One region of the Micromonospora sp. NPDC052213 genome, then DNA from elsewhere that is predicted to be linked to it. Evidence: riboswitches for the same ligand, from Rfam matches in the RefSeq annotation. Region 1 holds a riboswitch; the other holds the start of a gene.
The links. Region 1 has a riboswitch for thiamine pyrophosphate ahead of AB0L34_RS20885 (ECF transporter S component). Riboswitches for the same ligand answer to the same signal wherever they lie in the genome.
Positions count from the first base shown of each region.

Region 2: another riboswitch for thiamine pyrophosphate. It lies ahead of thiE (thiamine phosphate synthase); the one in region 1 lies ahead of AB0L34_RS20885 (ECF transporter S component).

Region 1 covers NZ_JBFAVI010000089.1:11,453-25,547, reverse strand. Annotated here, with positions in the region: partial or broken gene AB0L34_RS20895 (TIGR03943 family protein) at 1-130, opposite strand, end outside; gene AB0L34_RS20890 (permease) at 127-1,128, opposite strand; TPP riboswitch at 1,328-1,433, shown strand; gene AB0L34_RS20885 (ECF transporter S component) at 1,506-2,096, shown strand; gene AB0L34_RS20880 (ABC transporter ATP-binding protein) at 2,207-3,622, shown strand; gene AB0L34_RS20875 (energy-coupling factor transporter transmembrane component T) at 3,723-4,523, shown strand; gene AB0L34_RS20870 (response regulator transcription factor) at 4,580-5,239, opposite strand; gene AB0L34_RS20865 (sensor histidine kinase) at 5,236-6,441, opposite strand; gene AB0L34_RS20860 (hypothetical protein) at 6,598-7,293, shown strand; gene AB0L34_RS20855 (hypothetical protein) at 7,439-7,675, opposite strand; gene gndA (NADP-dependent phosphogluconate dehydrogenase) at 8,082-9,524, shown strand; gene AB0L34_RS20845 (pirin family protein) at 9,564-10,325, opposite strand; gene AB0L34_RS20840 (thioredoxin reductase) at 10,396-10,617, opposite strand; gene AB0L34_RS20835 (hypothetical protein) at 10,784-10,969, opposite strand; gene AB0L34_RS20830 (isoprenyl transferase) at 11,034-11,834, opposite strand; gene recO (DNA repair protein RecO) at 11,843-12,685, opposite strand; gene AB0L34_RS20820 (DUF4097 family beta strand repeat-containing protein) at 12,787-13,617, shown strand; gene AB0L34_RS20815 (acyltransferase) at 13,604-14,095, opposite strand, start outside.
Region 2 covers NZ_JBFAVI010000217.1:355-9,045, reverse strand. Annotated here, with positions in the region: gene AB0L34_RS30755 (thiazole synthase) at 1-751, opposite strand, end outside; gene thiS (sulfur carrier protein ThiS) at 756-956, opposite strand; gene thiO (glycine oxidase ThiO) at 947-2,101, opposite strand; gene thiE (thiamine phosphate synthase) at 2,095-2,721, opposite strand; TPP riboswitch at 2,716-2,824, opposite strand; gene AB0L34_RS30735 (DUF559 domain-containing protein) at 2,947-3,852, shown strand; gene AB0L34_RS30730 (aldo/keto reductase) at 4,209-5,171, opposite strand; gene AB0L34_RS30725 (ATP-binding cassette domain-containing protein) at 5,205-6,884, opposite strand; gene AB0L34_RS30720 (methyltransferase) at 6,926-7,531, opposite strand; gene AB0L34_RS30715 (hypothetical protein) at 7,668-8,691, shown strand, end outside.

The DNA.
Region 1 (14,095 bases):
GCAGGCCCGCGGCGACCAGGAAGGGGCGCAGCCCCTCCTTGACGTAGCGCAGGTAGAGGTCGGTGAGGCTGGCCCGGACCACGGCGCCCCCGAGCAGCAGCAGGACGACGGCCTGCGCCTGCCGGTTCACACCAGCACCGCCCCGGTCGCGGCGGCGACCGCGACGGCCACCGCGAAGGTGGCCGGGGCGAACCGCAGCGCGAACCGACGGCCGAAGACGCCGGTCTGCATCGCGACGAGCTTGAGGTCGACCATCGGCCCCACCACCAGGAAGACCAGTCGGGCGGTCAGCGAGAACTGCGACAGCGAGGCGGCCACGAAGGCGTCGGCCTCCGAGCAGAGGGAGAGCAGCACCGCGAGCACGGCCAGCGCAAGCACCGAGAGCACCGGGTCCTCGGCGAGGGTCTGCAACCAGCGCTCGGGCACGACGACGTTGATGGTGGCGGCGGCCGCCGCGCCGACCACCAGGAACCCGCCGGCGTGGGTGACGTCGTGCCGGACCGCCGCCCAGAACGCCCGCCCGCGCGGGCCGTCGTCCAGCTCCGGCCGGCGCGGCAGCCGGATCCAGTCGGCCCGGCCGAGGCGCAGCCACAGCCACCCCATCACCATGGCGACGACCAGGCTCGCGACGCCGCGGCCGAGGACCATCTCCGGGGCGTCGGGGAAGGCCACCGCGGTGGCGGTGAGCACGATCGGGTTGATGGCCGGGGCGGCGAGCAGGAAGGCCAGCGCGGCGGCCGGGGTGACCCCGCGCCGGATCAGCGACCCGGCGATCGGCACGGACCCGCACTCGCAGCCGGGCAGCACCACGCCGGCCGCGCTCGCCACGGGCACCGCGAGCGCGGGGTGCCGGGGCAGCGCCCGGGCCCAGAACGACCGGGGCACGAAGACCGCGATCACGGCGGAGAGGACCACCCCGAAGACCAGGAACGGCACCGCCTGCACCATGACCGAGACGAAGACGGTGGTCCAGGTCTGCAGCCGGGGCGCGGACAGGGCCCCGGCGAGCGGCTCACGGAAGACGACCAGCAGGACCAGCAGGCCCGCGAGCACCTCGACCGACCCGACCCGCCAGGCGCTCCCGCCGCCGCCCGCCGGCTCGTGCGGTGGTCCGCCCGGCGCGGCCACACCGACCGCCCCCGGGGTGCGCCCATCCGGCACGGAGCGGTCAACCTCGGATGTCACGTGGTTTCCTCCGCCGATTCCGCCAGTGGCCGCCCGAGAGTACCGGCCGGAACCGACGAGATCGAGCGAACGCGCTGGTGACCAGCGGAAAGATCACTTTGCCCGATGATCTTCAAAGGTGTTAGCGTCGGCGCGACAACTTCACATCCGACAGGGGAGCGCACAGCGCTGAGAGTGCGGGCACCGCCCGCAGACCCTCGAACCTGATCTGGGTAATGCCAGCGCAGGGAGTTCGGTCGACCTCCAGCCGCGTCGCCGTCCGGCCACACCGGGCGCGGCGTGCGTCTTCTCCTGGTTCGCGTTCAGGACTGGGAGCAATCATGCGAGACAACACGACCACCCGGTGGCGCACACTCGACGTCGTCATCGCCGCGGTGATCGCGGTGGCGTTCGGCGTCATCTTCTGGGCCTGGGGCCTGCTGTGGCGGGCCGTCGACCCGGCGTTCGCGTTCTTCCCGGCCGGCCAGGCGATCATGTACGGCGTCTGGCTGGTCCCGGCCGTGCTCGGCGGCCTGGTGATCCGCAAGCCCGGCGCGGCGCTCTTCTGCGAGGCGGTGGCGGCGACGGTCTCCGCGCTGCTCGGCTCGGAGTGGGGCGGCATCACCATCGTCCAGGGCCTCATCCAGGGGCTCGGCGCCGAGGTGGCCTTCGCCGCGTTCCGGTACCGCTCGTTCCGGCTGCCCACCGCGCTGCTCGCCGGTGCGCTGACCGGCCTCGGCGCGGCGCTGTTCGACTTCTTCGTGTGGAACGTCGACTACGCGCTCGGCAGCTACCGGATCCCGTACGCCCTGCTCACCGTCGTCAGCGCCGCCGCCGTCGCCGGCGCCGGCGGCTGGGCCCTCACCCGCGCCCTGGCGGGCACCGGCGTCCTGGACCGCTTCCCCGCCGGCCGCGAACGCGCCGCCGTCTGACCCGCACCACCGGAATCGGGGTTGATCATGAGGTGGACGGCGACGTGGATCTCCGTGGGTGCCGCCGACCTCATGATCGACGCCCGCGCGTGGGCCGGAAGGGGGACGGCGTGGGGGCGGTGACGCTGCGGGGGTTCGGGTGGCGGCACGCCGGGCGTCGGGCGTGGGCCGTGCGCGGGGTGGACCTGCGCGTCGAGGCGGGCGAGCGGGTGCTGCTGCTCGGGCCGTCGGGCGCCGGCAAGAGCACCCTGCTCGCCGCGCTGGCCGGGCTGCTGCCCGAGGACTCGGGCGAACAGGAGGGCACCGTCGAGATCGACGGGCTCGACCCCCGCAAGGGCCGGGAACGGGTCGGCATCGTCTTCCAGGACCCGGAGACCCAGCTCGTGATGGCCCGCAGCGGCGACGACGTGGCGTTCGGGCTGGAGAACCGGGGGGTCCCCGCCGAGGAGATCTGGCCCCGCGTCGACGAGGCGCTGGCCCGGGTCGGCTTCCCGTACCACCGGGACCGACCCACCGCGGCCCTCTCCGGCGGCGAGCAGCAACGCCTCGCCCTGGCGGGGGTGCTGGCCCTGCGGCCCGGGCTGCTGCTGCTCGACGAGCCGACCGCCAACCTGGACCCGACCGGCGCCGCGCTGGTCCGTGCGGCGGTGGCCGGCGCGCTGGACGCCGACACCACCCTGATCCTGGTCGAGCACCGGGTCGCCGAGGCGCTGCCGCTGGTCGACCGGGTGGTCGTGCTCGAACCGGGCGGCGGCGTCCGCGCGGACGGCACGCCCCAGGCCGTCTTCGGCGCCCACGGCGAGGCGCTCGCCGCCGCGGGCGTCTGGGTGCCCGGCCGGCCCGTGCCGCCCCGCCACGCCACCGCGCCGGCCGGCGACCTGCTGCTCACCGCCGACCGGCTCGGCCTGCCGCCCCGGCTGGCCGCCGTCGACCTGGCGGTACGCGCCGGCGAGGCGCTCGCCGTGCTCGGCCCGAACGGGGCGGGAAAGTCGACCCTCGCGCTGCTGCTCGGCGGGCTGCTCAAGCCGGGAGCCGGCCGGGTCGTGGCGACGGCGGCGCTGGCCGGCTCCGACGCCCGCACTCCCCCGCACCGCTGGCGCGCCCCGGCGCTGGCCCGGCGGATCGGCTCGGTCTTCCAGGACCCGGAGCACCAGTTCGTCGCCACCACCGTCTTCGACGAGCTGGCCCTCGGCCCGCGCCGCACCGGCCAGCCCGAGACGGCGGTCCGGTCCACCGTCGACGACCTGCTGTCCCGGCTGCGGTTGACGAAGCTCGCCGCGGCCAACCCGTACACCCTGTCCGGTGGGGAGGCGCGGCGGCTGAGCGTGGCGACGGCCCTGGCCACCGCGCCCCGCCTGCTCGTCTGCGACGAACCCACCTTCGGCCAGGACCGGCGGACCTGGCTGGAACTGGTGGACCTCTTCGCCGAGCTGCGCGACGCCGGGCACGGCCTGGTCGCCGTCACCCACGACCCGGAGTTCGTGGCCGCTCTGGCCGACCGGCGCGTCACCCTGGAGCGGCCGTGACCAGCTCGCACAACGCGCCGGCCACGCACCCGCGGCGTCGCCGGACCATGGCCGGTCCGGCGCCGGCCGCGCGCCCCGCCCGTCCCGTCCCGGAGCGGCCGTGATCTCCCTCGAACCCGTCGCCGCCCCCGACGCGCCGCTGGCCCGGCGCAACCCGGTGGCCAAGCTCGCCGCGGCGCTGGTGTTCTCGTTCATCCTCGTCGCCACCCTGGACCCGGTGGCCCCGGCGATCGCCATCGCCGTCGAGCTGGCCGTGCTGCCGCTGTTCGGGGTCCGCTTCCGGGTGCTGGCCCGGCGGGCCTGGCCGCTGCTGATCGGCGCGGTCGGCATCGTGGTGACGCTGGTGCTCTTCGCGGCCGAGCGCTCCGGCCGGGTGCTGGTCGAGGCCGGCCCCGCGGTGGTCACCTCCGGGGTGCTGCTCACCGCGCTCGGCCTGGTGCTGCGCATGTTCGCCGTGGCGCTGCCCGGCGTGATCGTGTTCGCCACCACCGACCCCACCGACCTGGCGGACGCCCTGATCCAGAACGCGAAGGCGCCGGCCCGGTTCGCCATCGGGGCGTTGGCGGCGTTCCGGCTGGTGCCGCTGCTCGGGCAGGAGTGGCAGATGATCGCAATGGCCCGCCGCGCCCGCGGGGTGGCGGCGGGACGCAACCCGCTGGCGAAGCTGCGGCTGTTCGTCTCCACCGCCTTCGCCCTGCTGGTCGGGGCGATCCGCCGGGGCACCCGGCTGGCCGTGGCGATGGACGCCCGCGGCTTCGACGCCGGCACCCCGCGTACGGTCGCCCGGCGGCAACGCTTCGGCGCCGCCGACGGGCTGCTGATCGCCGGGGCGGCGCTGCTGGCCGGCGCGGCGCTGACGGTCAGCGTGCTGCTCGGCACGTTCCGGCCCCTGATCGGCTGAGGGGCGGCGGCTGCCGGCGCCACGGCCACGGTGGCGAGGCCCGGCGGTCTGTCGCCCTACCGACGCCGGACCTGGGCCATGCCGGTCTGGTACGCCAACACGACGGCCTGCACCCGGTCGCGCACCCCGAGCTTGGCGAAGATGCGGTTGACGTGCGTCTTCACCGTCGCCTCGCCGAGGAAGAGCTGGTGGGCGATCTCCCGGTTGGACAGGCCGTCGGCCATCATCCGCAGCACCTCCGTCTCCCGGGCGGTCAGCTCCGCCAGGCCCGGGCTGCCGGCGGTCGCCGCCGGCGCCGTCGCCGTGTAGTGGTCGATCAGCCTGCGGGTGATCGACGGGGACAGCAGCGCGTCGCCACGCGCGGCGGCCTGCAGGGCGCCCGCGAGGTCCTTCGGCGGGGTGGTCTTGAGCATGAATCCGGACGCCCCGGCCCGCAGCGCCCGGTAGACGTACTCGTCCAGGTCGAAGGTGGTCAGCACGATGATCCGGATGTCGGCGCACTCCGCCAGGATCCGCTCCGTCGCGGCGATGCCGTCCAGCCTCGGCATGTGGATGTCCATCAGGACGACGTCGGGCTTGAGGCGTGCCGCGAGCAGTACGGCGTCCTCGCCGTCGGCCGCGTCGGCGACCACCTCGATGTCGGGCTGCGCGCCGAGGATCATCCGGAGTCCGCCGCGGACGAGGGCCTCGTCGTCGGCGATGAGCACCCGGGTCACGCCGTCGTGCCCGTCGGAGAGAGCGCTGACGCCGAGCCGTCGAGACCCAACGAAAGCTCCACGCGAACCTCGAAGCCGCCCTGCTCGCGCGGGCCCGCGACGACCGTGCCGCCGAACAGCTCGGCCCGTTCCCGGATGCCGGTCAGCCCGTGGCCGGTGCCGACGCCACGGCGGGCGGGACCGGGCCCGTCGTCGACGACGTGCAGCCGGAGCCGGGTGTCGCCCACGTCGATCGAGACGTCGACGGTCGCGCCGGGGGCGTGCCTGGCGGCGTTCGTCAGCGCCTCCTGGAGGATCCGGTAGGCGTTGACGTCGGCGGCGACCGGAAGCGCGCCGAGATCGCCCGTGACGGTGACCTCGACCCGCCCGCCGGCGACGCGTACCGCGGTGGTCAACGCGTCGAGCTGCCGCAGCGAGGGCAGTCCCTCCGGTGCCGGTTCCGAGCCGCGCAGGATGACCAGCAACCTGCGCAGTTCGGTGACCACGTCGCGCCCCACGTCCTGCACCGCCTCCAGTGACTCGCGGGCCTGGCGCGTGTCCGAGTCGAGCACGGCCTCGGCGGCGCCGGCCTGCAGCACCATCACCGAGACACCGTGCGAGACGATGTCGTGCAGTTCCCGGGCCACCCGCAGCCGTTCGTCCGTCCGCGCGGCGGCCTCCCGCTCGGCGGCCAACGCGACCAGACGCACCGCCTGCGCGCGGCGCATCCGGACCGCGTAGCCCGGACCCAGCACCGCGAGCGCGACGAACACGATGAACACCCAGTCCGAGTCCCCGGCGGCGGTGTTCTCGACGCCGAGCGCGACGAAGTAGCTGACCGTGGCGACGGTCGGTGCGGCGCGTCCCCCCAGGGCGACGCAGCCGAAGCAGGCGAGGAGCAGCGCCAGGAGCGGCACGACAGGCCACTCCGGGAGGACGGGCGTGAAGCTCTGCGCGGTGAAACAGGCGCCGGCGAGGACGGCCGCCGCTCGCGGGTACGTCGTGCAGACCGCCACCGCGAGGCCGTAGCCGACGAGCAGCACGGTGAGCACGGCGAGCCAGCCGGCCGGCAGCGCCGCGAGGTCGGGCCCCTGGCCTTCGACGTAGCCGGCGATCGGAACGTACAGCTCGGCCAGGCCGAACCCGAACAGCGCGAGACCGGCGACCGTGGCGACGACGAGACCCCGCGGGAGACGTCGGTTGTCGGGGGCGGCGGCTGACATGGTGCGAAGGGTATCGGCGGCGACCGCGGCCGGGCGTCCACCCACGGGTGTAGAAGGCCCGGCGGAACGCTCCACCCTCGGCTCAACCCGTCGGCCGACGATCGGGCCCCGGGCCGGCTCCTACCGTCCACCACACACTTCTCGAGGGGAGACACGATGGATGACAGGACCGGGCGACGGTACGGCCGGCGGCTGACGGCGGTCGCGCTGGCCGCGGCCGGCGTTCTCTACGGCGTCGCGAACGCGTTCTACTGGGTGATGTTCCCGGACGACGTGTCCGAGACCGCCGGCAACGTGGCGGTGGCCGCCGGGAACCTCGGCGCGTGGCGGGTGGAGACCGTCCTGTTCGCCCTGGCGCACCTGCTGCTGCTGCCGGCGATGGCCGGCCTGGCCGTGGCGCTCGGTCGGCGCAAGCCGCTGGTCGCCACCGTCGGCGGCGGCATCGCCCTGCTCGGCCTCTACTTCTCCAGCGTCCACCTCTGGCACTACAACGCCTTCTTCGGAGCCCTCGCCGGTGCCGGCGTCGACGCCGAGGCCGTCCGACCGGTCGTCGACGCCCTCGACAACGACCCGTTCGTGATGGCGTCGTTCGCCGTGTGGCTGCTGGGCTGGATGATCGGCCTCCTGGTGCTGGCGTTCGGGGCGTGGCGGGCCGGCATGGTGTCGCTGTGGGTGCCGCTCGTCCTCACCGGCGGGCAGGTCCTCGAGTTCGTCAGCGAGGGCGTTCCGCTCAAGGTCGTGGTGAGCGTGCTGATGGCGGCCGGGTTGTCCGGCCTGGCGCTCGGCGTCGGCCGGCAGCGCCCGGCCGACGCGGCGGGCCGGACGGAGGCACCGGTGGCCGCGCACTCCTGACCGGGGCCGGGGTGACGGGGCGGGGTCGCGGCGTCATCCGCGGCCCCGCCCCCGGGTTTCCCGGCCCGCCGTCGTCGGCCGCGCCAACGGCAGGATTCGCCTCCGCCCGCTGGTTCCTGGCCGCCGGTGGCGGTGGTGCTGCTCGTCAGCTGCGCCGGAAGGCGTACCGGCGGGCCTGCGGCGCCTGCTGGCTCCGGCCCCCGGGGTTGCGGGCCCCGGCACCCCGCGCGGGCGGACCGGCCTTCGTCGGTGGCGTCGCCGGCAGCGCCGGGACCGACGCCGGGGCGACCGCGATCGCGTCCACCTCGATCGGCGTCAGGTCGGCGACGGTCGGCTTCGGCGTGACGGTGCGGGACTTCTTCGGGTTGCGCTTGGCGGGCATCCGGGCCTCCTCGGTCTGCGGGCCGTCCCGTCGTCGGACGGGGCGGGCCGCCGGTCGGTGACCGTCGCGCGACGGTCGGGCGGAATCGGGACTGCTCCCCGGGTGCGACCACGAAGGACACCGCCGCCTCGGCGACAGGGTGGGAATGCGGACGCCCGGGAGCACGCGGACCCACGGCACCAGGGCGGCGGGTCGGCTCGGAGATGGGGCGTCAGTTGCGCATGCCCACACGCTAACCCCACCGCACGGGGCGCGCATCCGAATTACCGGCACGATCGGCATGCCCGACCGCAGGCGCACCGCGACCCGGCGGTGACGGGCTGTCGAACACCGCACCGCACCGCGCCCGCCACCGGCCGCGATACGGTCACAGCGGCAGACGTGGACGGCGGAAGGCGGCGGACGGATGGCCGAGCGGGCGACGGCGCGGATCGGCGTGACCGGGCTGGCGGTCATGGGCCGCAACCTGGCCCGGAACCTGGCCCGCAACGGCTTCACCGTGGCGCTGCACAACCGCTCGCCGGAGCGCACCCGCAGCCTCGTCGCGGAGCACGGCGACGAGGGGACCTTCCTGCCCGCCGAGTCGATGGCGGACTTCGTCGCCTCGCTGGAGCGGCCGAGGGCGGTGATCGTGATGGTCAAGGCGGGCGGGCCCACCGACGCCGTGATCGACGAACTGGTGCCACTGCTCGACCCCGGCGACATCGTCGTGGACTGCGGCAACGCGCACTTCGCCGACACCCGCCGGCGGGAGGAGGCGCTGCGGGCCCACGGGCTGCACTTCGTCGGCACCGGCGTCTCCGGCGGCGAGGAGGGTGCGCTGCGCGGCCCGAGCATCATGCCCGGCGGGTCGGCGGAGTCCTACCGCACGCTCGGCCCGATCTTCGAGAGGATCGCCGCGCAGGTGGACGGGGTGCCGTGCTGCCGGCACATCGGGCCGGACGGCGCCGGGCACTTCGTCAAGATGGTGCACAACGGCATCGAGTACGCCGACATGCAGCTCATCGCCGAGGCGTACGACCTGCTGCGGGCGGGGCTGGGCGCGGAGCCGGCGGAGATCGCCGAGATCTTCCGCGACTGGAACTCCGGCGAGTTGGAGTCCTTCCTCATCGAGATCACCGCGGACGTGCTGGCGCACACCGACGCGGCCACCGGGCGGGCGTTCGTGGACGTCGTGCTGGACCGCGCCGAGCAGAAGGGCACCGGCCGCTGGACGGTGCAGAGCGCCCTCGACCTGGGCATCCCCATCACCGGCATCGCCGAGGCGACGTTCGCCCGGTCGCTGTCCGGGCACGCCGACCAGCGGGCGGCGGCGCGCGGGGCGTTCCCGGACGCGGGCGACACGTGGCAGGTCGGGGACCGGGAGACCTTCGTCGAGGACGTCCGCCGCGCGCTGCTCGCCTCCAAGATCGTCGCGTACGCGCAGGGCTTCGACCACATCCGGGCCGGCTCCCGGGAGTACGACTGGGGCATCGACCTGGGCGGCACCGCGACGATCTGGCGGGGCGGCTGCATCATCCGCGCCCGCTTCCTCGACCGCATCCGGCAGGCGTACGACGACCGGCCGGAGCTGCCGACGCTGCTGGTCGCGCCGTGGTTCGCCGACACCGTCAACGACGGCGTGCCGAGCTGGCGCAGGGTGGTTGCCGAGGCGGCCCGGGCCGGGGTGCCGGCGCCGGCGTTCGCCTCGTCGCTGGCGTACTTCGACGCGCTGCGCGCCGAGCGCCTCCCGGCGGCGCTGGTCCAGGGGCTGCGGGACAACTTCGGCGCGCACACCTACCACCGGGTGGACCGCGACGGCACCTTCCACACCCTCTGGTCCGCCGACCGCTCCGAAATCCAGGCCTGACCCCCGACCCCGGCGAGAACGGGTGGCGGAGGTGGCGGGTCAGGCGATGGTGGCGTGCATCTCCCAGACCAGGATCTCGGCCGGCTCGGTGGCGGTGACCCGTCGCCCGCCCGTCATGGTGAGCCGGGCGGCGTCGCCGGTGCCGAGCAGGCCGCCGCCCTCCAGGGTGACCGCGCCGGCCGGCACGTAGAGATGGACGAAGGGCGCGTCCGGGAGATCGACCTCGTCGCCGGGGCGGAGCCGGGCGGCGTGCAGGGCGGCGAAGCGGTTCCGGATCCGGATCGCCGCGGCGCCGTCGTGGCGGTCCATCCCGGAGGCGACGGGCACCAGGCCGCCGCGCAGGAGCTCGTCGTGGATCTCGAGCTGTTCGTAGCCGGGGTCGATGCCCTGCTCGTCCGGGAGCACCCACATCTGCACGAAGTGGACGGGATCGGTGTGCGGGTCGCGGCCGTCGAGCCGCCAGGAGTCGTTCTTCTCCGAGTGCAGGATGCCGGTGCCCGCGCTCATCCGCTGCGCCAGCCCCGGATAGATCACGCCGGAGTGGCCGGTGGAGTCCTGGTGCACCAGCGACCCGCGCAACACCCAGGTGACGATCTCCATGTCCTGGTGCGGGTGGGTCTCGAAGCCGGCGCCCGGCCGGACCACGTCGTCGTTGTTGACCAGCAGCAGACCGTGGTGGGTGTTGGCCGGGTCGTAGTGCCGGGAGAACGAGAACGAGTGCTTCGAGTCGAGCCAGGAGATCCGGGTGGCGAAGCGGTCGTCGGCCCGCCGGACGTCGACGGCCGGAGCGGGGGCGGTCACCGCGTCACCGGTCGGCGGCCCGACGCCGCGCCGGAACCGACTGGCGCGGCCGGTGGGTCGGCGGGAGGCGTCACCAGGCACGCTGCCCGGTCTCGGTCGGCGCCCAGGTGAGCGCCGGTTCGCCCGTGGCCAGCTCGCCGATCTCGCCGGAGCGCGGCTGCGGCGCGTGGCCGAGCTCGTGGCAGTGCTGCTCGGCGATCTCGGCGCAGATCTCGGCCACCTGCGCGCAGATCGGGTCACCGAGGTCGGCGGCGTTCAGCGCCATGATCATCTTGTACCGGAGATCCCGCATCCCCACCCCCGAGGCTCGACGCGGTCCGGGGCACCCACCCCGCCCCCGATCCTAGGCACCCCCACCCCGCACCCACCCCGAAACCCCGAACCCCGCGAAGTGGCGGCGGGGACGGGGCGGACGGGGAGGGGAGGTCAGCGCCGCGGGGCGACGCTGACCGGCGGGGTCAGAAGAAGCGGCGGCGCTTCGCCTTCCGCGGGCGGAGCATGTCGGCACCCTTGGTGAGCAGGCGGCTCACCCCGGACGGGCCGCGGCGGGCCTCCAGCGTGTGGCTGAGCCGACGCGCGCCGGCCGCCGCCAGCGGCACCGCGACCGCCATCAACGCCCACTGGGCAATACGCTTCTGGATCATGTGGGTTCACCTCCGTCAGTGGCTGCTGACCGGAGAAATACCCCGCGCGGCGGAGCGGTAAGCCTCAGGACGGCGGGGCGACCGGGTTGGGCAGCGCGCCGCCGAAGCGGCGGTCCCGCTGGGCGTACAGCTCGCAGGCGTACCAGAGGTGCCGACGGTCGAAGTCGGGCCACAGCGTGTCGAGGAACACCAGTTCGGCGTACGCGGTCTGCCAGAGCAGGTAGTTGGAGATCCGCTGCTCGCCGGAGGGACGGAGGAAGAGGTCCACCTCGGGGACCTCCGGGTGGTAGAGGTACTTCGCCACCGTCTTCTCGGTGACCTTCGCCGGGTCGAGCCTGCCCGCGGCCGCGTCCCGGGCGATCGCGGCGGCGGCGTCGGCGATCTCGGCCTGCCCGCCGTAGTTGACGCAGAACTGGAGGGTCAGGGTGGAGTTGCCCCGGGACATCTCCTCCGCCGTCTGCAGCTCGGAGATGACGCTCTTCCAGAGCCGGCCGGCCCGGCCGGACCAGACCACCCGCACCCCCAGGTCGACCAGCTGGTCGCGGCGGCGGCGGATGACGTCCCGGTTGAAGCCCATCAGGAACCGGACCTCGTCCGGCGAGCGCCGCCAGTTCTCGGTGGAGAAGGCGTACGCCGACAGGTAGGGAATGCCCAGCTCGATGGCGCCCTCGATGGTGTCGAACAGGGAGAACTCCCCCGCCTCGTGGCCCTTGGTGCGAGGCAGCCCGCGCTCCTTGGCCCACCGGCCGTTGCCGTCCATCACCACGGCGACGTGCCGGGGCACCGCCTCGGCGGGCAACGCCGGCGGCCGGGCGCCCGACGGGTGCGGTGTCGGCGGCACCGGCTCGCGCCGGCCGGCCCTCATCGATCGGATCACTCGGCTCTCTCCCTGCTCACGCCATCCGCTCCGGCCCCCACGCCCCGCGGCGGCGGGACCGGGCCGGCCGCCGGGGCACCCCGGTCGACCAGCGGCAGCGAGCGTAGCGCGCGCTCCAGGTGCCACTGCAGGTGCGCCGCGACGAGGCCGCTGCACTCCCGGCGTACGCCGGTCTCGGTGGCGTCGGCGACCCGCCAGTCGCCGGTGGTCAGCGCGGACATCAGGTCGATGGTGGCCGGGGCGGGATGGGCCGCGCCGGGGGGCCGGCAGTCCGGGCAGACCGCGCCCCCGGCCGGTACGGAGAACGCCCGGTGCCGCCCGGGCGTGCCGCAGACGGCGCAGGCGGTCAGCGCCGGCGCCCAGCCCGCGAGGGCCATCCCGCGCAGCAGGTACGCGTCGAGCACCAGGGTGGTGTCGTGGCTGCCACCGGCGAGCGCCCGCAGCGCGCCGAGGGTGAGCTGGAACAGCCGCAGCGACGGCTCCCGCTCCACCGGGGTGAGCCGCTCGGCGGTCTCGGCGATCGCGCTGGCGGCCGTGTAGCGGGGATAGTCGCCGAGGAACCGCTTGCCGTAGAGGTCGATGCCCTCGACCTGGCTGACCGTGTGCAGCGAGCTGCCCTGGTTGCCCTTCGGGTCGCCGGCGAGCTGGAGGTCGACGTGCCCGAACGGCTCCAGCCGGGCGCCGAACTTGCTGGTGGTGCGGCGGATCCCGCGGGCCACCGCCCGCAGCCGGCCGTGCCGGCGGGTGAGCAGGGTGATGATCCGGTCGGACTCGCCGAGCTTCTGCACGCGCAGGACCACCGCGTCGTCGCGGTAGAGCTGTCGGCGGTACCCGGCCATCGGACCATTCTCCCTCGGGGTGCGAAATCAGGGTCGGCTCGGGGTGGACGCGCGAAGAACCCCCGATGCGCGGCGCGCGCCGTGGCTCGTAGCGTGCTCGCATGGCTCTCCACCGGACCGCCGCGGCGCTCGCCGCGGCCGCCACCCTGATCGTCGTCGCCGGGTGCGACAACCTGGCCTCCCGTCGGCTCGACTACGACAACACCGAAGCGGCCCGGATCACCGCCATCCGGGTGCTTCCGGGGTCCGGCGACGTGACCGTCCGCACCGCCAGCACGGACGACGAGGTGCGAATCAAGCGGGTGGTGCGCTACCACGGCGGCCAGCCCGACACCACGTACGAGATCAACGGCACCGAACTGATGCTGGACACCGACTGCGGCAAGGACTGCAGCGTCTCCTACGACGTCACCGCCCCGGAGGGGGTGAGCGTGACGGGCGAGACCGACTCCGGTGACGTCCAGCTGACCAAGGTCGGCGCGGTGGAGATCCGGCTCGGTTCCGGCAACGTCCGGGTGACCGGCGCCGACGGCCCCGTCGTGGCGGAGACCGGCTCGGGTGACGTCAGGGTGACCGGCGCCGCCGGCGCGGTCACCGTCACGACCGGCTCCGGCAACATCGACGTGGACGGCGCCCCGGGCGCCGTGACCCTGCGCGCCGGCTCCGGCGACATCACCGGGCGCCGCCTCGGCGCCGGGGTGGACGCCGAGGCGGGCTCCGGCAACATCACCGTCGACCTGACCACGCCCGCCTCGGCGCGTACGCACACCTCCAGCGGCGACATCAAGCTCGTCGTGCCCGCGGGCCGCTACCAGGTCCGTTCCGCGGCCGGCGGCGGCGACACCCGGCTGGGCGTGACCCACGATCCGACCGCCTCGCTGGTGCTCGACCTCTCCACCGGCGGCGGCAACCAGACGGTCACCCAGCGCTGATCTCGACGGTCTGCGGATCCCGGGCGGCGCGCGGCGACGGCACGCCGGCCCGCCCGGTGGCCGGACCGGACCGCGCGGCGGTGGCCGGAGCGGGCGGCGCCCCGGGGCCGGGCGGGGCGGGTGAACCGGCGCCGGTCGGGGCGGGGCGGGAGCCGCCGGGAACCAGCTCCGGCGGCCGACGGGCCGCCACGTCCTCCACCCAGCCGACCAGGGCGGTCACCACCGCGACCAGGGCGAAGACCAGGACCACCCGGACCGCCAGGCCGAGCGGATCCTGGTGCGACCAGCCCACCACGTCCACCAGCGGGGTGAGCGCCGCCACGAACGGCATGTGCCACAGGTAGACGGTGAGCGCCCGCCGGTTGAACACGGTCACGACCCGGCCGAACACGGCCCTGCGGTCCACCCAGCGCGCGCCCGCCGGCGCCCGCCCGAGCAGGACGAGGATGAAGGCCGCCGACCAGAGGGCGTTGCCGAG
Region 2 (8,691 bases), on a different contig from region 1:
CGTCGGGGGTGGATGCCAGGGCGTGGAAGCGGCGGGCGATCCGGCCCGCCCCGTACGCGAGCCGCCCCGCCTCGACCGCGTACCGCATCGCGGTGGCCATCGCCACCGGGTCGGCGGCCCGGGTGACCGCGCTGGCCAGCAGCACCGCGTCGCAGCCCAGCTCCATCGCCAGCGCCGCGTCGGAGGCGGTGCCGATGCCGGCGTCCAGGATCACCGGCACGTCGACGCTCTGCCGGATCAGCCGGATGTGGTGCGGGTTCGACACGCCCAGGCCGGAGCCGATCGGCGCGCCCGCCGGCATCACCGCGGCGCAGCCGACGTCGGCCAGCCGCCGCGCCAGAATCGGGTCGTCCGACGTGTACGGCAGCACCACGAACCCGTCCGCGACGAGTTCCTCGGCGGCGCGCAGCAGCTCCACCCCGTCGGGCAGCAGCGTGCGCTCGTCGCCGATCACCTCCAGCTTCACCCAGTCGGTGCCGAACGCCTCCCGGGCCAGGTGGGCCACCTTGACCGCCTCGCCCGCCGTGTAGCAGCCGGCGGTGTTCGGCAGCAGCCGCACCCCGCACCGGTCGAGCAGGTCCAGCAGCCCGCCGGCGGTGCCGGGGACGGTGTCGACGCGGCGCAGGGCCAGGGTGACCAGTTCGGTGCCGGAGGCGCGGATCGCGTCCTCCAGCACGCGCAGGTTGGCCGCGCCGCCGGTGCCGAGGATCAGCCGGGACGTGAGGCGCACGCCGCCCAGGTCGAGGCTCACCGCGTCACCCGCCCTGGGCGGCGCTGAGCACCTCGACCCGGTCGCCGTCGCGCAGCACGGTCGCCGGCCAGCCGGTACGCGGCACGACCTCCCCGTTGACCGCGACGGCGAGGCCGCGCTGCTGGTCGGTGACCGCGCGGACCAGGTCCGCCACGGTCGAGCCGCCGGGCAGGCTGCGCCCGGCGCCGTTCACCGTCAGTTCCACGTGTGCTCCTCCTCGGGTGCGAAGGCGCCGGAGCGGCCGTCGGCGTCAGTGCCGGCCGGGTCGGCGGTGGCGGCCGGCGCGAACCGGTCCGGGGCGAAGGGGGCGAGCAGCGGGTCCGCCGTACCGGTGACGACCAGCTCGGCGATCAGGTCGGCGGTGAGGGGGGTGAGCACGATGCCGTGCCGGTGGTGACCGGTCGCGGCGAGCACGCCCGGCCGGCCGGGCAGCGGGCCGAGGATCGGGGCGTTGTCCGGGGTGCCGGGGCGCAGGCCGGCGAGGGTCTCGACGAGGTCGTACTCGGCCAGCTCCGGCAGCAGGTCGACGGCGGCGCGGAGCAGGCGCAGCACCGCCCCGGCGGAGACGTCGGTGTCGGCGCGCTCCTCGACGGTGGCGCCCACCACCACCTCCCCGCCGTCGCGGGGCACGAGGTAGACGTGCTCGCCGTCGGCGTACCCCCGGATGACGTGCCGGAAGCCCGGCGCGCCGCCGCCGGGCGCGCGGAGCCGTAGCACCTGGCCCTTCACCGGCCGCACCGGCAGCCCGGTCAGGGCCGCCGCCCCGCAGCCGGCCGCCACCACCGTGACGCGCGCGTCCACGTCGGAGAGCCGGCGCACGGCGGCGGGCACCAGCGTGGCGCCGGCCCGTTCGGCGGCCGTGCGCAGCGCCGGCACCAGCCGGCGCGGGTCGACCTGGTGGTCGGTGGCGGCGAGCGCGCCGCCGCGCACCCGGGGCGCCAACGCCGGCTCGCGGTCCCGCAGCGCCGAGGGGCGCAACGGCGTCACCGGCAGCCCGAGACCCTGCTGGTACGCCCACAGCCGGCGCGCCTCGGCCAGGTCGTCGGCGGTGAGCCCGACCATCAGCGTGCCCTCGGTCCGGTAGCCGACGTCCACGCCGGCGGCGGCGGTCAGCTCGGCGGCGAAGGCCGGCCAGCGGGCGGCGGAGGCGGCCAGCAGCCGCGTCAGCTCGTGCTCGCCGAAGTACGCCTCGGCGACCGGGGCGAGCATCCCGGCGGCGACGTGCGACGCGCCGGACCCGGGGGCGGGGTCGTGCACGGCGACCCGGAGGCCGCGCGCCGCGCAGCGCCAGGCGATCGCCAGCCCGACCGGTCCCGCCCCCACCACGGCGACGTCCGGCCGGCTCAGCACCCCAGCGCTCCCAGCAGCTCCGCCGTCGCCCGGGCCGGATCGGCCGCCCCGGACAGCGCCCCCACCACCGCCACCCCGTACGCCCCGGCGGCCAGCAGCGCGGGCGCGTTCGCGGCGGTCACCCCGCCGATCGCGACCACCGGCACGTCCACGGCGGCGGTGACGGCGCGTACCCCGGCCGGCCCGATCGGCGCCGGCAGGCCGGTCTTGGTGCTCGTGGCGTGGCAGGGACCCACGCCCAGGTAGCTGGCCCCGGCGGCGACCGCCTCGGCGGCCGTCCCCGGATCGCGGGCGGTGGCCCCGAGCACGGCGGTCGCGCCGAGCACCCGGCGGGCCGCCCCGACCGGCAGGTCCGCCGCGCCGACGTGCCCGCCGGCGGCGCCCACCGCCAGCGCCACGTGCAGCCGGTCGTTGACGAGGCAGGGGACGTCGTACGGCGCGCAGAGCGCGACCACCCGGCGAGCCAGGTCGTACGCCTCCCGGTCGGTGGCGTCGTCGGTGACGCGGACCTGCACGACCAGCTCGGCGCGGGCCACCGGGAGGGCGGCCCGCAGCACGGCCAGCGGATTCCGCCCGGGTCGGGTGTCGGTGATCAGATGCAGTCGCCCAAGGGACGGCACGGCAACACTCCTCCCTGCGCCGGCATTACCCGGATCAGGTTCGACGGTCGGGGGCTCTCAGCCCCCCTCTCAGCCCGGTGCACCGGGCTCCCGTGGGTCACTTGCGCGTGTCACCGTACGACGGATCGCCGGATCCGCCAAGGGCAGGACGCGGATTTCACACCGACCGTCCGAAGCCGACGACCGGGGCGGCGCGTGACGACGCGGTCACGCCATGCTGTCCGGATGCCCTCCCCCGCCCGAGTTCCCCCACGCCTGGCGTTTCGCCCCTTCCTGGGCAGTGCCGCCGTCGCCGACGGCCTGGTCACCTGGACGATGCTGCGCGGGCGGTCCTGGCGGCGGCTCCTCCCCGACGTCCACGTGCACCGGGACGGCTACCGGGTGGACGACCACCGGATGTGGTGCGACGCGGTCGCGCTGGCGCTACCGACCGGCGGGGTGATCGCCGGCCGCAGCGCCGCGTACCTCTGGGGCGTCGACCTTCTCGACCGGGACACGCCGGTCGCCGTGCTGCTGCCGCGCGCCGCGCGGATGCGCGCGCACCCGCGGCTGCGGGTGACCCGGTCGGCGGTGCCGGAGTCCGACCGCACCCGCTTCGGCAGGTTGCCCGTCACCACTGCCCTGCGCACCGCCTTCGACCTGGGCCGCCAGGCCCCCCGGGAGGAGGCCCTGGTCGCCGTCGACGCGCTGCTGCACCGCCGGGTGGTGAAGCTGCCCACGTTGCGCGCATACGCCGACGCGAGGCCCGGCTGGCCCGGCCTGCCCTTACTGCGAGAGGTGCTGGCGCTGGCGGAGCCGCTGGCCGAGTCGCCGATGGAGACCCGCCTCCGGCTGCTCCTGCTCGACGCGGGGCTGCCGCCCGCGACCGCTCAGCACGACGTGCGCGACGCCGCGGGCCGCCTCGTCGGCCGGGTGGACCTGGCGTGGCCGGGGCTGCGCGTCGCGGTGGAGTACGACGGCGACCACCACCGCGAACGCACCCACTTCCGACAGGACGTCGCCCGCCTCAACGCCCTGCGCGCGGTGGGCTGGGTCGTCCTCCGCTTCACCGCCGACGACGTGCTCCGGCACCCCGACCGTACCGTCGCCCTGGTCGCCCAGGCCCTCCGCGAGCGCCACCCCGCCCCCTGACCCGCCCGCCCCTGACCCGGCCCGCTCCCCACGCCGACGCCCTCCCGGCTCCTGACCGGCGCGCTGGCGCGCCAGAGCGGCGGAAAACCATGGTGTGCATCTTCCGCCTCCCCCGTGACACCCACGACGTTCCACCCGCTGAGCATCAGGCACGCGTCGGGCCGCCGCCGCGCACGGCCGGCGGCACGCCGTGCGCGATGCGACCCGACGCTCGGTGGAACGTGGTGGGTGTCTGCGGGGCCGGGTGACACCCATGGCGTTCCACCGAGCCCGCGCGGCGCGAGGCGGGCGCGGTGACGGATGGACGGCACCGCACCGGCATCGCGACGCGGTGCCCGGGGCGGTGCCGGGGTGGGTCAGAGGATGGCGCGGAGGGCGTCGACGTCCTCGTCGGTGGGCTGCCAGGCGCCCGCCTCCGCGTTGGAGCGCACCTGCTCGGGCGTGGTGGCGCCGGCGATGACCGAGGTCACCGCCGGCAGGGCGGCCAGCCCGCCGATGGCCACCTGGAGCATCGACAGTCCCCGCTCGTTCGCGTACGCCTCGATCGCCTCGATGGTGTCCCAGTCGGCGGCGGCGAGGCGCTGGGCGTACCGGCCGCCTCCGGCGAGGCGGCTGCCGGCGGGCGGGGCCTGGTCGCGCTTGTACTTGCCGGTCAGCAGCCCGTTGGCCAGCGGGAAGAACGGCAGCAGCCCGAGGCCGAACCGCTCGCAGGCCGGCACCACCTCGGCCTCGACGGAGCGTTCCAGCAGGCTGTAGTGGTTCTGCGCGCTGATGAACCGGGACCGGCCGTTGGACGACGCCACCCAGTCCGCGTCGGCGATCTGCCACCCGGCGAAGTTGGAGTTGCCCAGGTAGCGCACCTTGCCGGCGCGGACCAGGTCGTCCAGCGCGGCGAGGGTCTCGTCGATCGGGGTGCCCGGGTCGGGCTCGTGCATCTGGTACAGGTCGATGTGGTCGGTGCCGAGCCGGCGCAGCGACGCCTCCACGGCGCGGGCGATGTAGCGCCGCGCGCCCCGGGCGCCGAAGTCGGGGCCGTTGAGGCCGTGCATGTCCATGCCGAACTTGGTGGCCACCACCACGTCGCCGCGGCGGCCCTTGAGCGCCTGGCCCAGCATCTCCTCGGAGGCGCCCTGCGGCTCACCGTAGATGTCGGCGGTGTCGAAGAAATTGATCCCGGCGTCCAGCGCGGCGTCGACCACCGCCCGGGTCCCGTCGAGGTCGAGCTTGCGGCCGAAGTTGTTGCAGCCGATGCCGACGACGGACACCACGAGCCCGGAGTCGCCCAACCGGCGGTAGATCATGTCAGTCACGAGATCCACCCTATGCCGGCCGGTCCGCCGCCCGGGGACGCCTCAGCCAACGTCCCAGACCGGCTCGGGGGTCTCCACCACCTCGTTGTCGCCGCGGAAGAGGACGAACCGGTCGAACGAGCGGGTGAACCAGCGGTCGTGGGTCACCGCGACCACAGTCCCCTCGAACGCGGTCAGTCCGGCCTCCAGCGCCTCCGCCGACGCCAGGTCGAGGTTGTCGGTGGGCTCGTCGAGCAGCAGCAGCGTCGCGCCGGACAGTTCCAGCAGCAGCACCAGGAACCGCGCCTGCTGCCCGCCGGAGAGGGTGCCGAAGCGCTGGTCGCCCTGCCCCGCCAGTTCGTAGCGGGACAGCGCCGCCATCGCCGCGTGCCGGTCCATGCCGGCCCGGTGGTCGTCCCCCCGCCAGAGGATCTCCACGAGGGTCTTCGCCATCAGCTCCGGCCGGTCGTGGGTCTGCGAGAAGTGCCCGGGGCGCACCCGCGCGCCGAGCCGGGCCACCCCGTCGTGCGCGACCGGCGCGAGTGCCGCCGCGCCGTCGACCGGGCCGTTGGCCGGGTCGGGGTCGCTGCCGCCGCGGGCGAGCAGCCGGAGGAAGTGCGACTTCCCCGTGCCGTTGGCGCCGAGCACCGCGACCCGGTCGCCGTACCAGATCTCCAGGTCGAACGGGTAGGTCAGGCCGTCGAGTTCCAGCTGCTCGCAGACCACCGCGCGTTTGCCGGTCCGCCCGCCGGTCAGGCGCATCCGGATGTCCTGGTCCTTCGGCGGTACGGGCGGCGGCCCGGCCTCCTCGAACTTGCGCAACCGGGTCTGCGCGGCCTGGTAACGCGAGGCCATCCCGTCGTTGTACGCGGCCTTCTGCTTGTACATCAGCATCAGCTCGCGCAGCTTCTGGTGTTCCTCGTCCCAGCGTTTGCGCAGCTCGTCGAGGCGGGCGTGCCGGGCCACGCGGGCGGAGTGCCAGCTCGCGAAGCCGCCGGGGTGCACCCAGGCGCTGCCGCCCTCCACGGCGACGACCCGGTCGGCGGTGTGCGCCAGCAACTCCCGGTCGTGCGAGACGTAGAGCACCGACTTGGCCGACTCGCGCAGCCGCCCCTCCAGCCAGCGCTTGCCCGGCACGTCGAGGAAGTTGTCCGGCTCGTCGAGGAGCAGCACCTCGTCGGGGCCGCGCAGCAGCAGTTCGAGGGCGAAGCGCTTCTGCTGGCCGCCGGAGAGGGTCCGGACGGGTCGCTCCCGAGCGCCGTCCCACGGCAGGCCGAGCACGATGGTGGCGACGGTGTCGAAGAGCACCTCGGCGTCGTACCCACCGGCCTCGCCCCAGGCCGCGAGCGCGTCTGCGTACGCCAGCTGGGCCTTGCCGGCGGCGGTGCTGTACTTGCCGCGGACCTCGGCCGCCCGCATGGCCGCCTCGGTCTCGGCGAGCCGGCGGCCGGCGTCGCGCAGCGCCGGCGGGGCGAGCGACAGCGCCAGGTCGGCCAGTGTGGACTCGTCGCCGATCATGCCGATGAACTGGCGCATCACGCCCAGCCCGCCGGCCCGCGCGATCGCGCCGGTCTTCACCGGCAGGTCGCCGGCGACCATCCGCAGCAGCGTCGTCTTGCCGGCGCCGTTCGGCCCGACCAGGGCCACCTTGGCGCCCTCACCGACCCGGAACGAGACGTCGGTGAAGAGTTCCCGTCCGTCGGGGAGGAGATGCCCGACGGCTGCCACGTCCACGTATCCCACGCCGGCATCCTGCCCGAGCACCCGCCGGGCGGCCCAACCAATTACCGGGTGACGCGCAGCACCCGGTAGCCCTTCTGGCTGGCGTGCCGCTCGACCTGCCAGCCCTGGTCGGCCAGCCAGCGGTGCAACGAGTCGCCGCCGAGGTGGCGGGCGACCACCAGCCAGGCGACGCCGTCCGGGGCGAGCCGGGGCAGCCAGCGCAGCAGCATCCGGTGCAGCTCGTCCTTGCCGACCCGGATCGGCGGGTTGGACCAGAGCTGGGCGAACGTCACGTCGGCGGGCACGTCGTCCGGCGCGGCGACGCGTACCCGGTCGGCCGCGCCGACCCGCGCCGCGTTGGCGGCGGTCAGCTCCCGGGCCCGCTCGTTGACGTCGACGGCCCAGACGGTCGCCGACGGCGCCGAGGCGGCCAGCACGCAGGTGATCGGCCCGAAGCCACAGCCGAGGTCGAGCAGTGCGCCGGCCGTGTCGGCGGGCGGCAGCTCCGCCTTGCGCAGCAGCACCGCCGTGCCGGGGTCGAGGCGGGCGGCGGAGAAGACCCCACCGGAGGAGGTCAGGGTGTAGTCGCGGCCGGCGACGGCGAATTCGACCTCACGCGGGTGGGCGGCAGTCGCGGGTTCAGCGGTGAAGTAGTGGTCGCCGGTCACGCCGGCAATTCTCGCACCGCCCTCGCCACCGGCCGGTCCGGGGCCGAGGAGCGGACACAGCACGACACGAAACAGTCAGGCACCCAATTTCCCGTTATTACCCCCTAAAGGGGCAATGCCTCCTACCCTGGGCGACATGGTGTATCGGTACGAGTCCGATGAGGAAGCATTCATGGAGTACCCGGAGCCCCGGTCCGGCCGCTCGGTGCTCGGTGCCGGGCCGCCGGCCGGCCCCTCCCCGTCCCGCTTCCCGACGCCGTCGCTGCCCCGGCCCAACCGGGTCGCGCCGCCCCCCGCCGAGCCGGAGCCGGTCCGCGCCTCGGCCCCGGTGTCCCCCGCGCAGCACGCGCCGGCACCACAGGCGCCGCAGACGCCGCCACCAGCGCCGCACACCCCGCCAGTGCCACAGGCAGAGGTACCGCCCGACCCGCAGGCCCTGCCAGCCCCACCGGCCCCGCAGGTCGCGCCCGCCCCACCGGCTCCTCAGGTCGCGCCCGCCCCACCGGCTCCGCAGGCCCCGCAGGTCGCGCAGGCCCCGCAGGCGCGGCCGGACGTGCAGGTGTCGCCGGCACCGGCCGAGCCGGCCGTAGCGACCGATACGCTCGTGGCCACCGAGGCACCCGTGGCGGTCGAGGCACCCGTGGCCGCCGAGCGCCCCGTGCCGCAGCGGGGCGGGGGCGGCCGGCTGTGGCAGGTGCTGGTCGGCGGCGCGGCCGTGCTCGTGCTGCTCGCGCTCTGCGGCCTCGGCGCCGCCGCCCTGCTGGTCGAGCGCGACCAGACGCCGCAGACCACGCCCACCGGCCAGCCCCAGGTGGCCGAGTCGGCCGAGGCCGGGGCGCACGACCTCGACTCCCGGGACACCGACCAGGCGCCGCTGACGGCCAAGGAGCTGTTCCCCGGCACGCAGCTCGTCGTCGCCGACGGGCAGCCCGCGTACCGGGTGCTGAAGACCCACTCCAGCGCCAGCTGCGCGGTCGCGGCCACCGGGGAGGTCGCCGACCTGCTGGTCCGGCTCGGCTGCAACCAGGTGGTCCGGGCCACTCTGCGCACGCCCGACGGCGACCACCTGGTGACCGCCGGCCTGTTCAACCTGACCGATCACGCCAGCGCCGAACGCGCCCGCGACCGGATCCGGCAGATGCTCGACGAGCGGCAGGGCC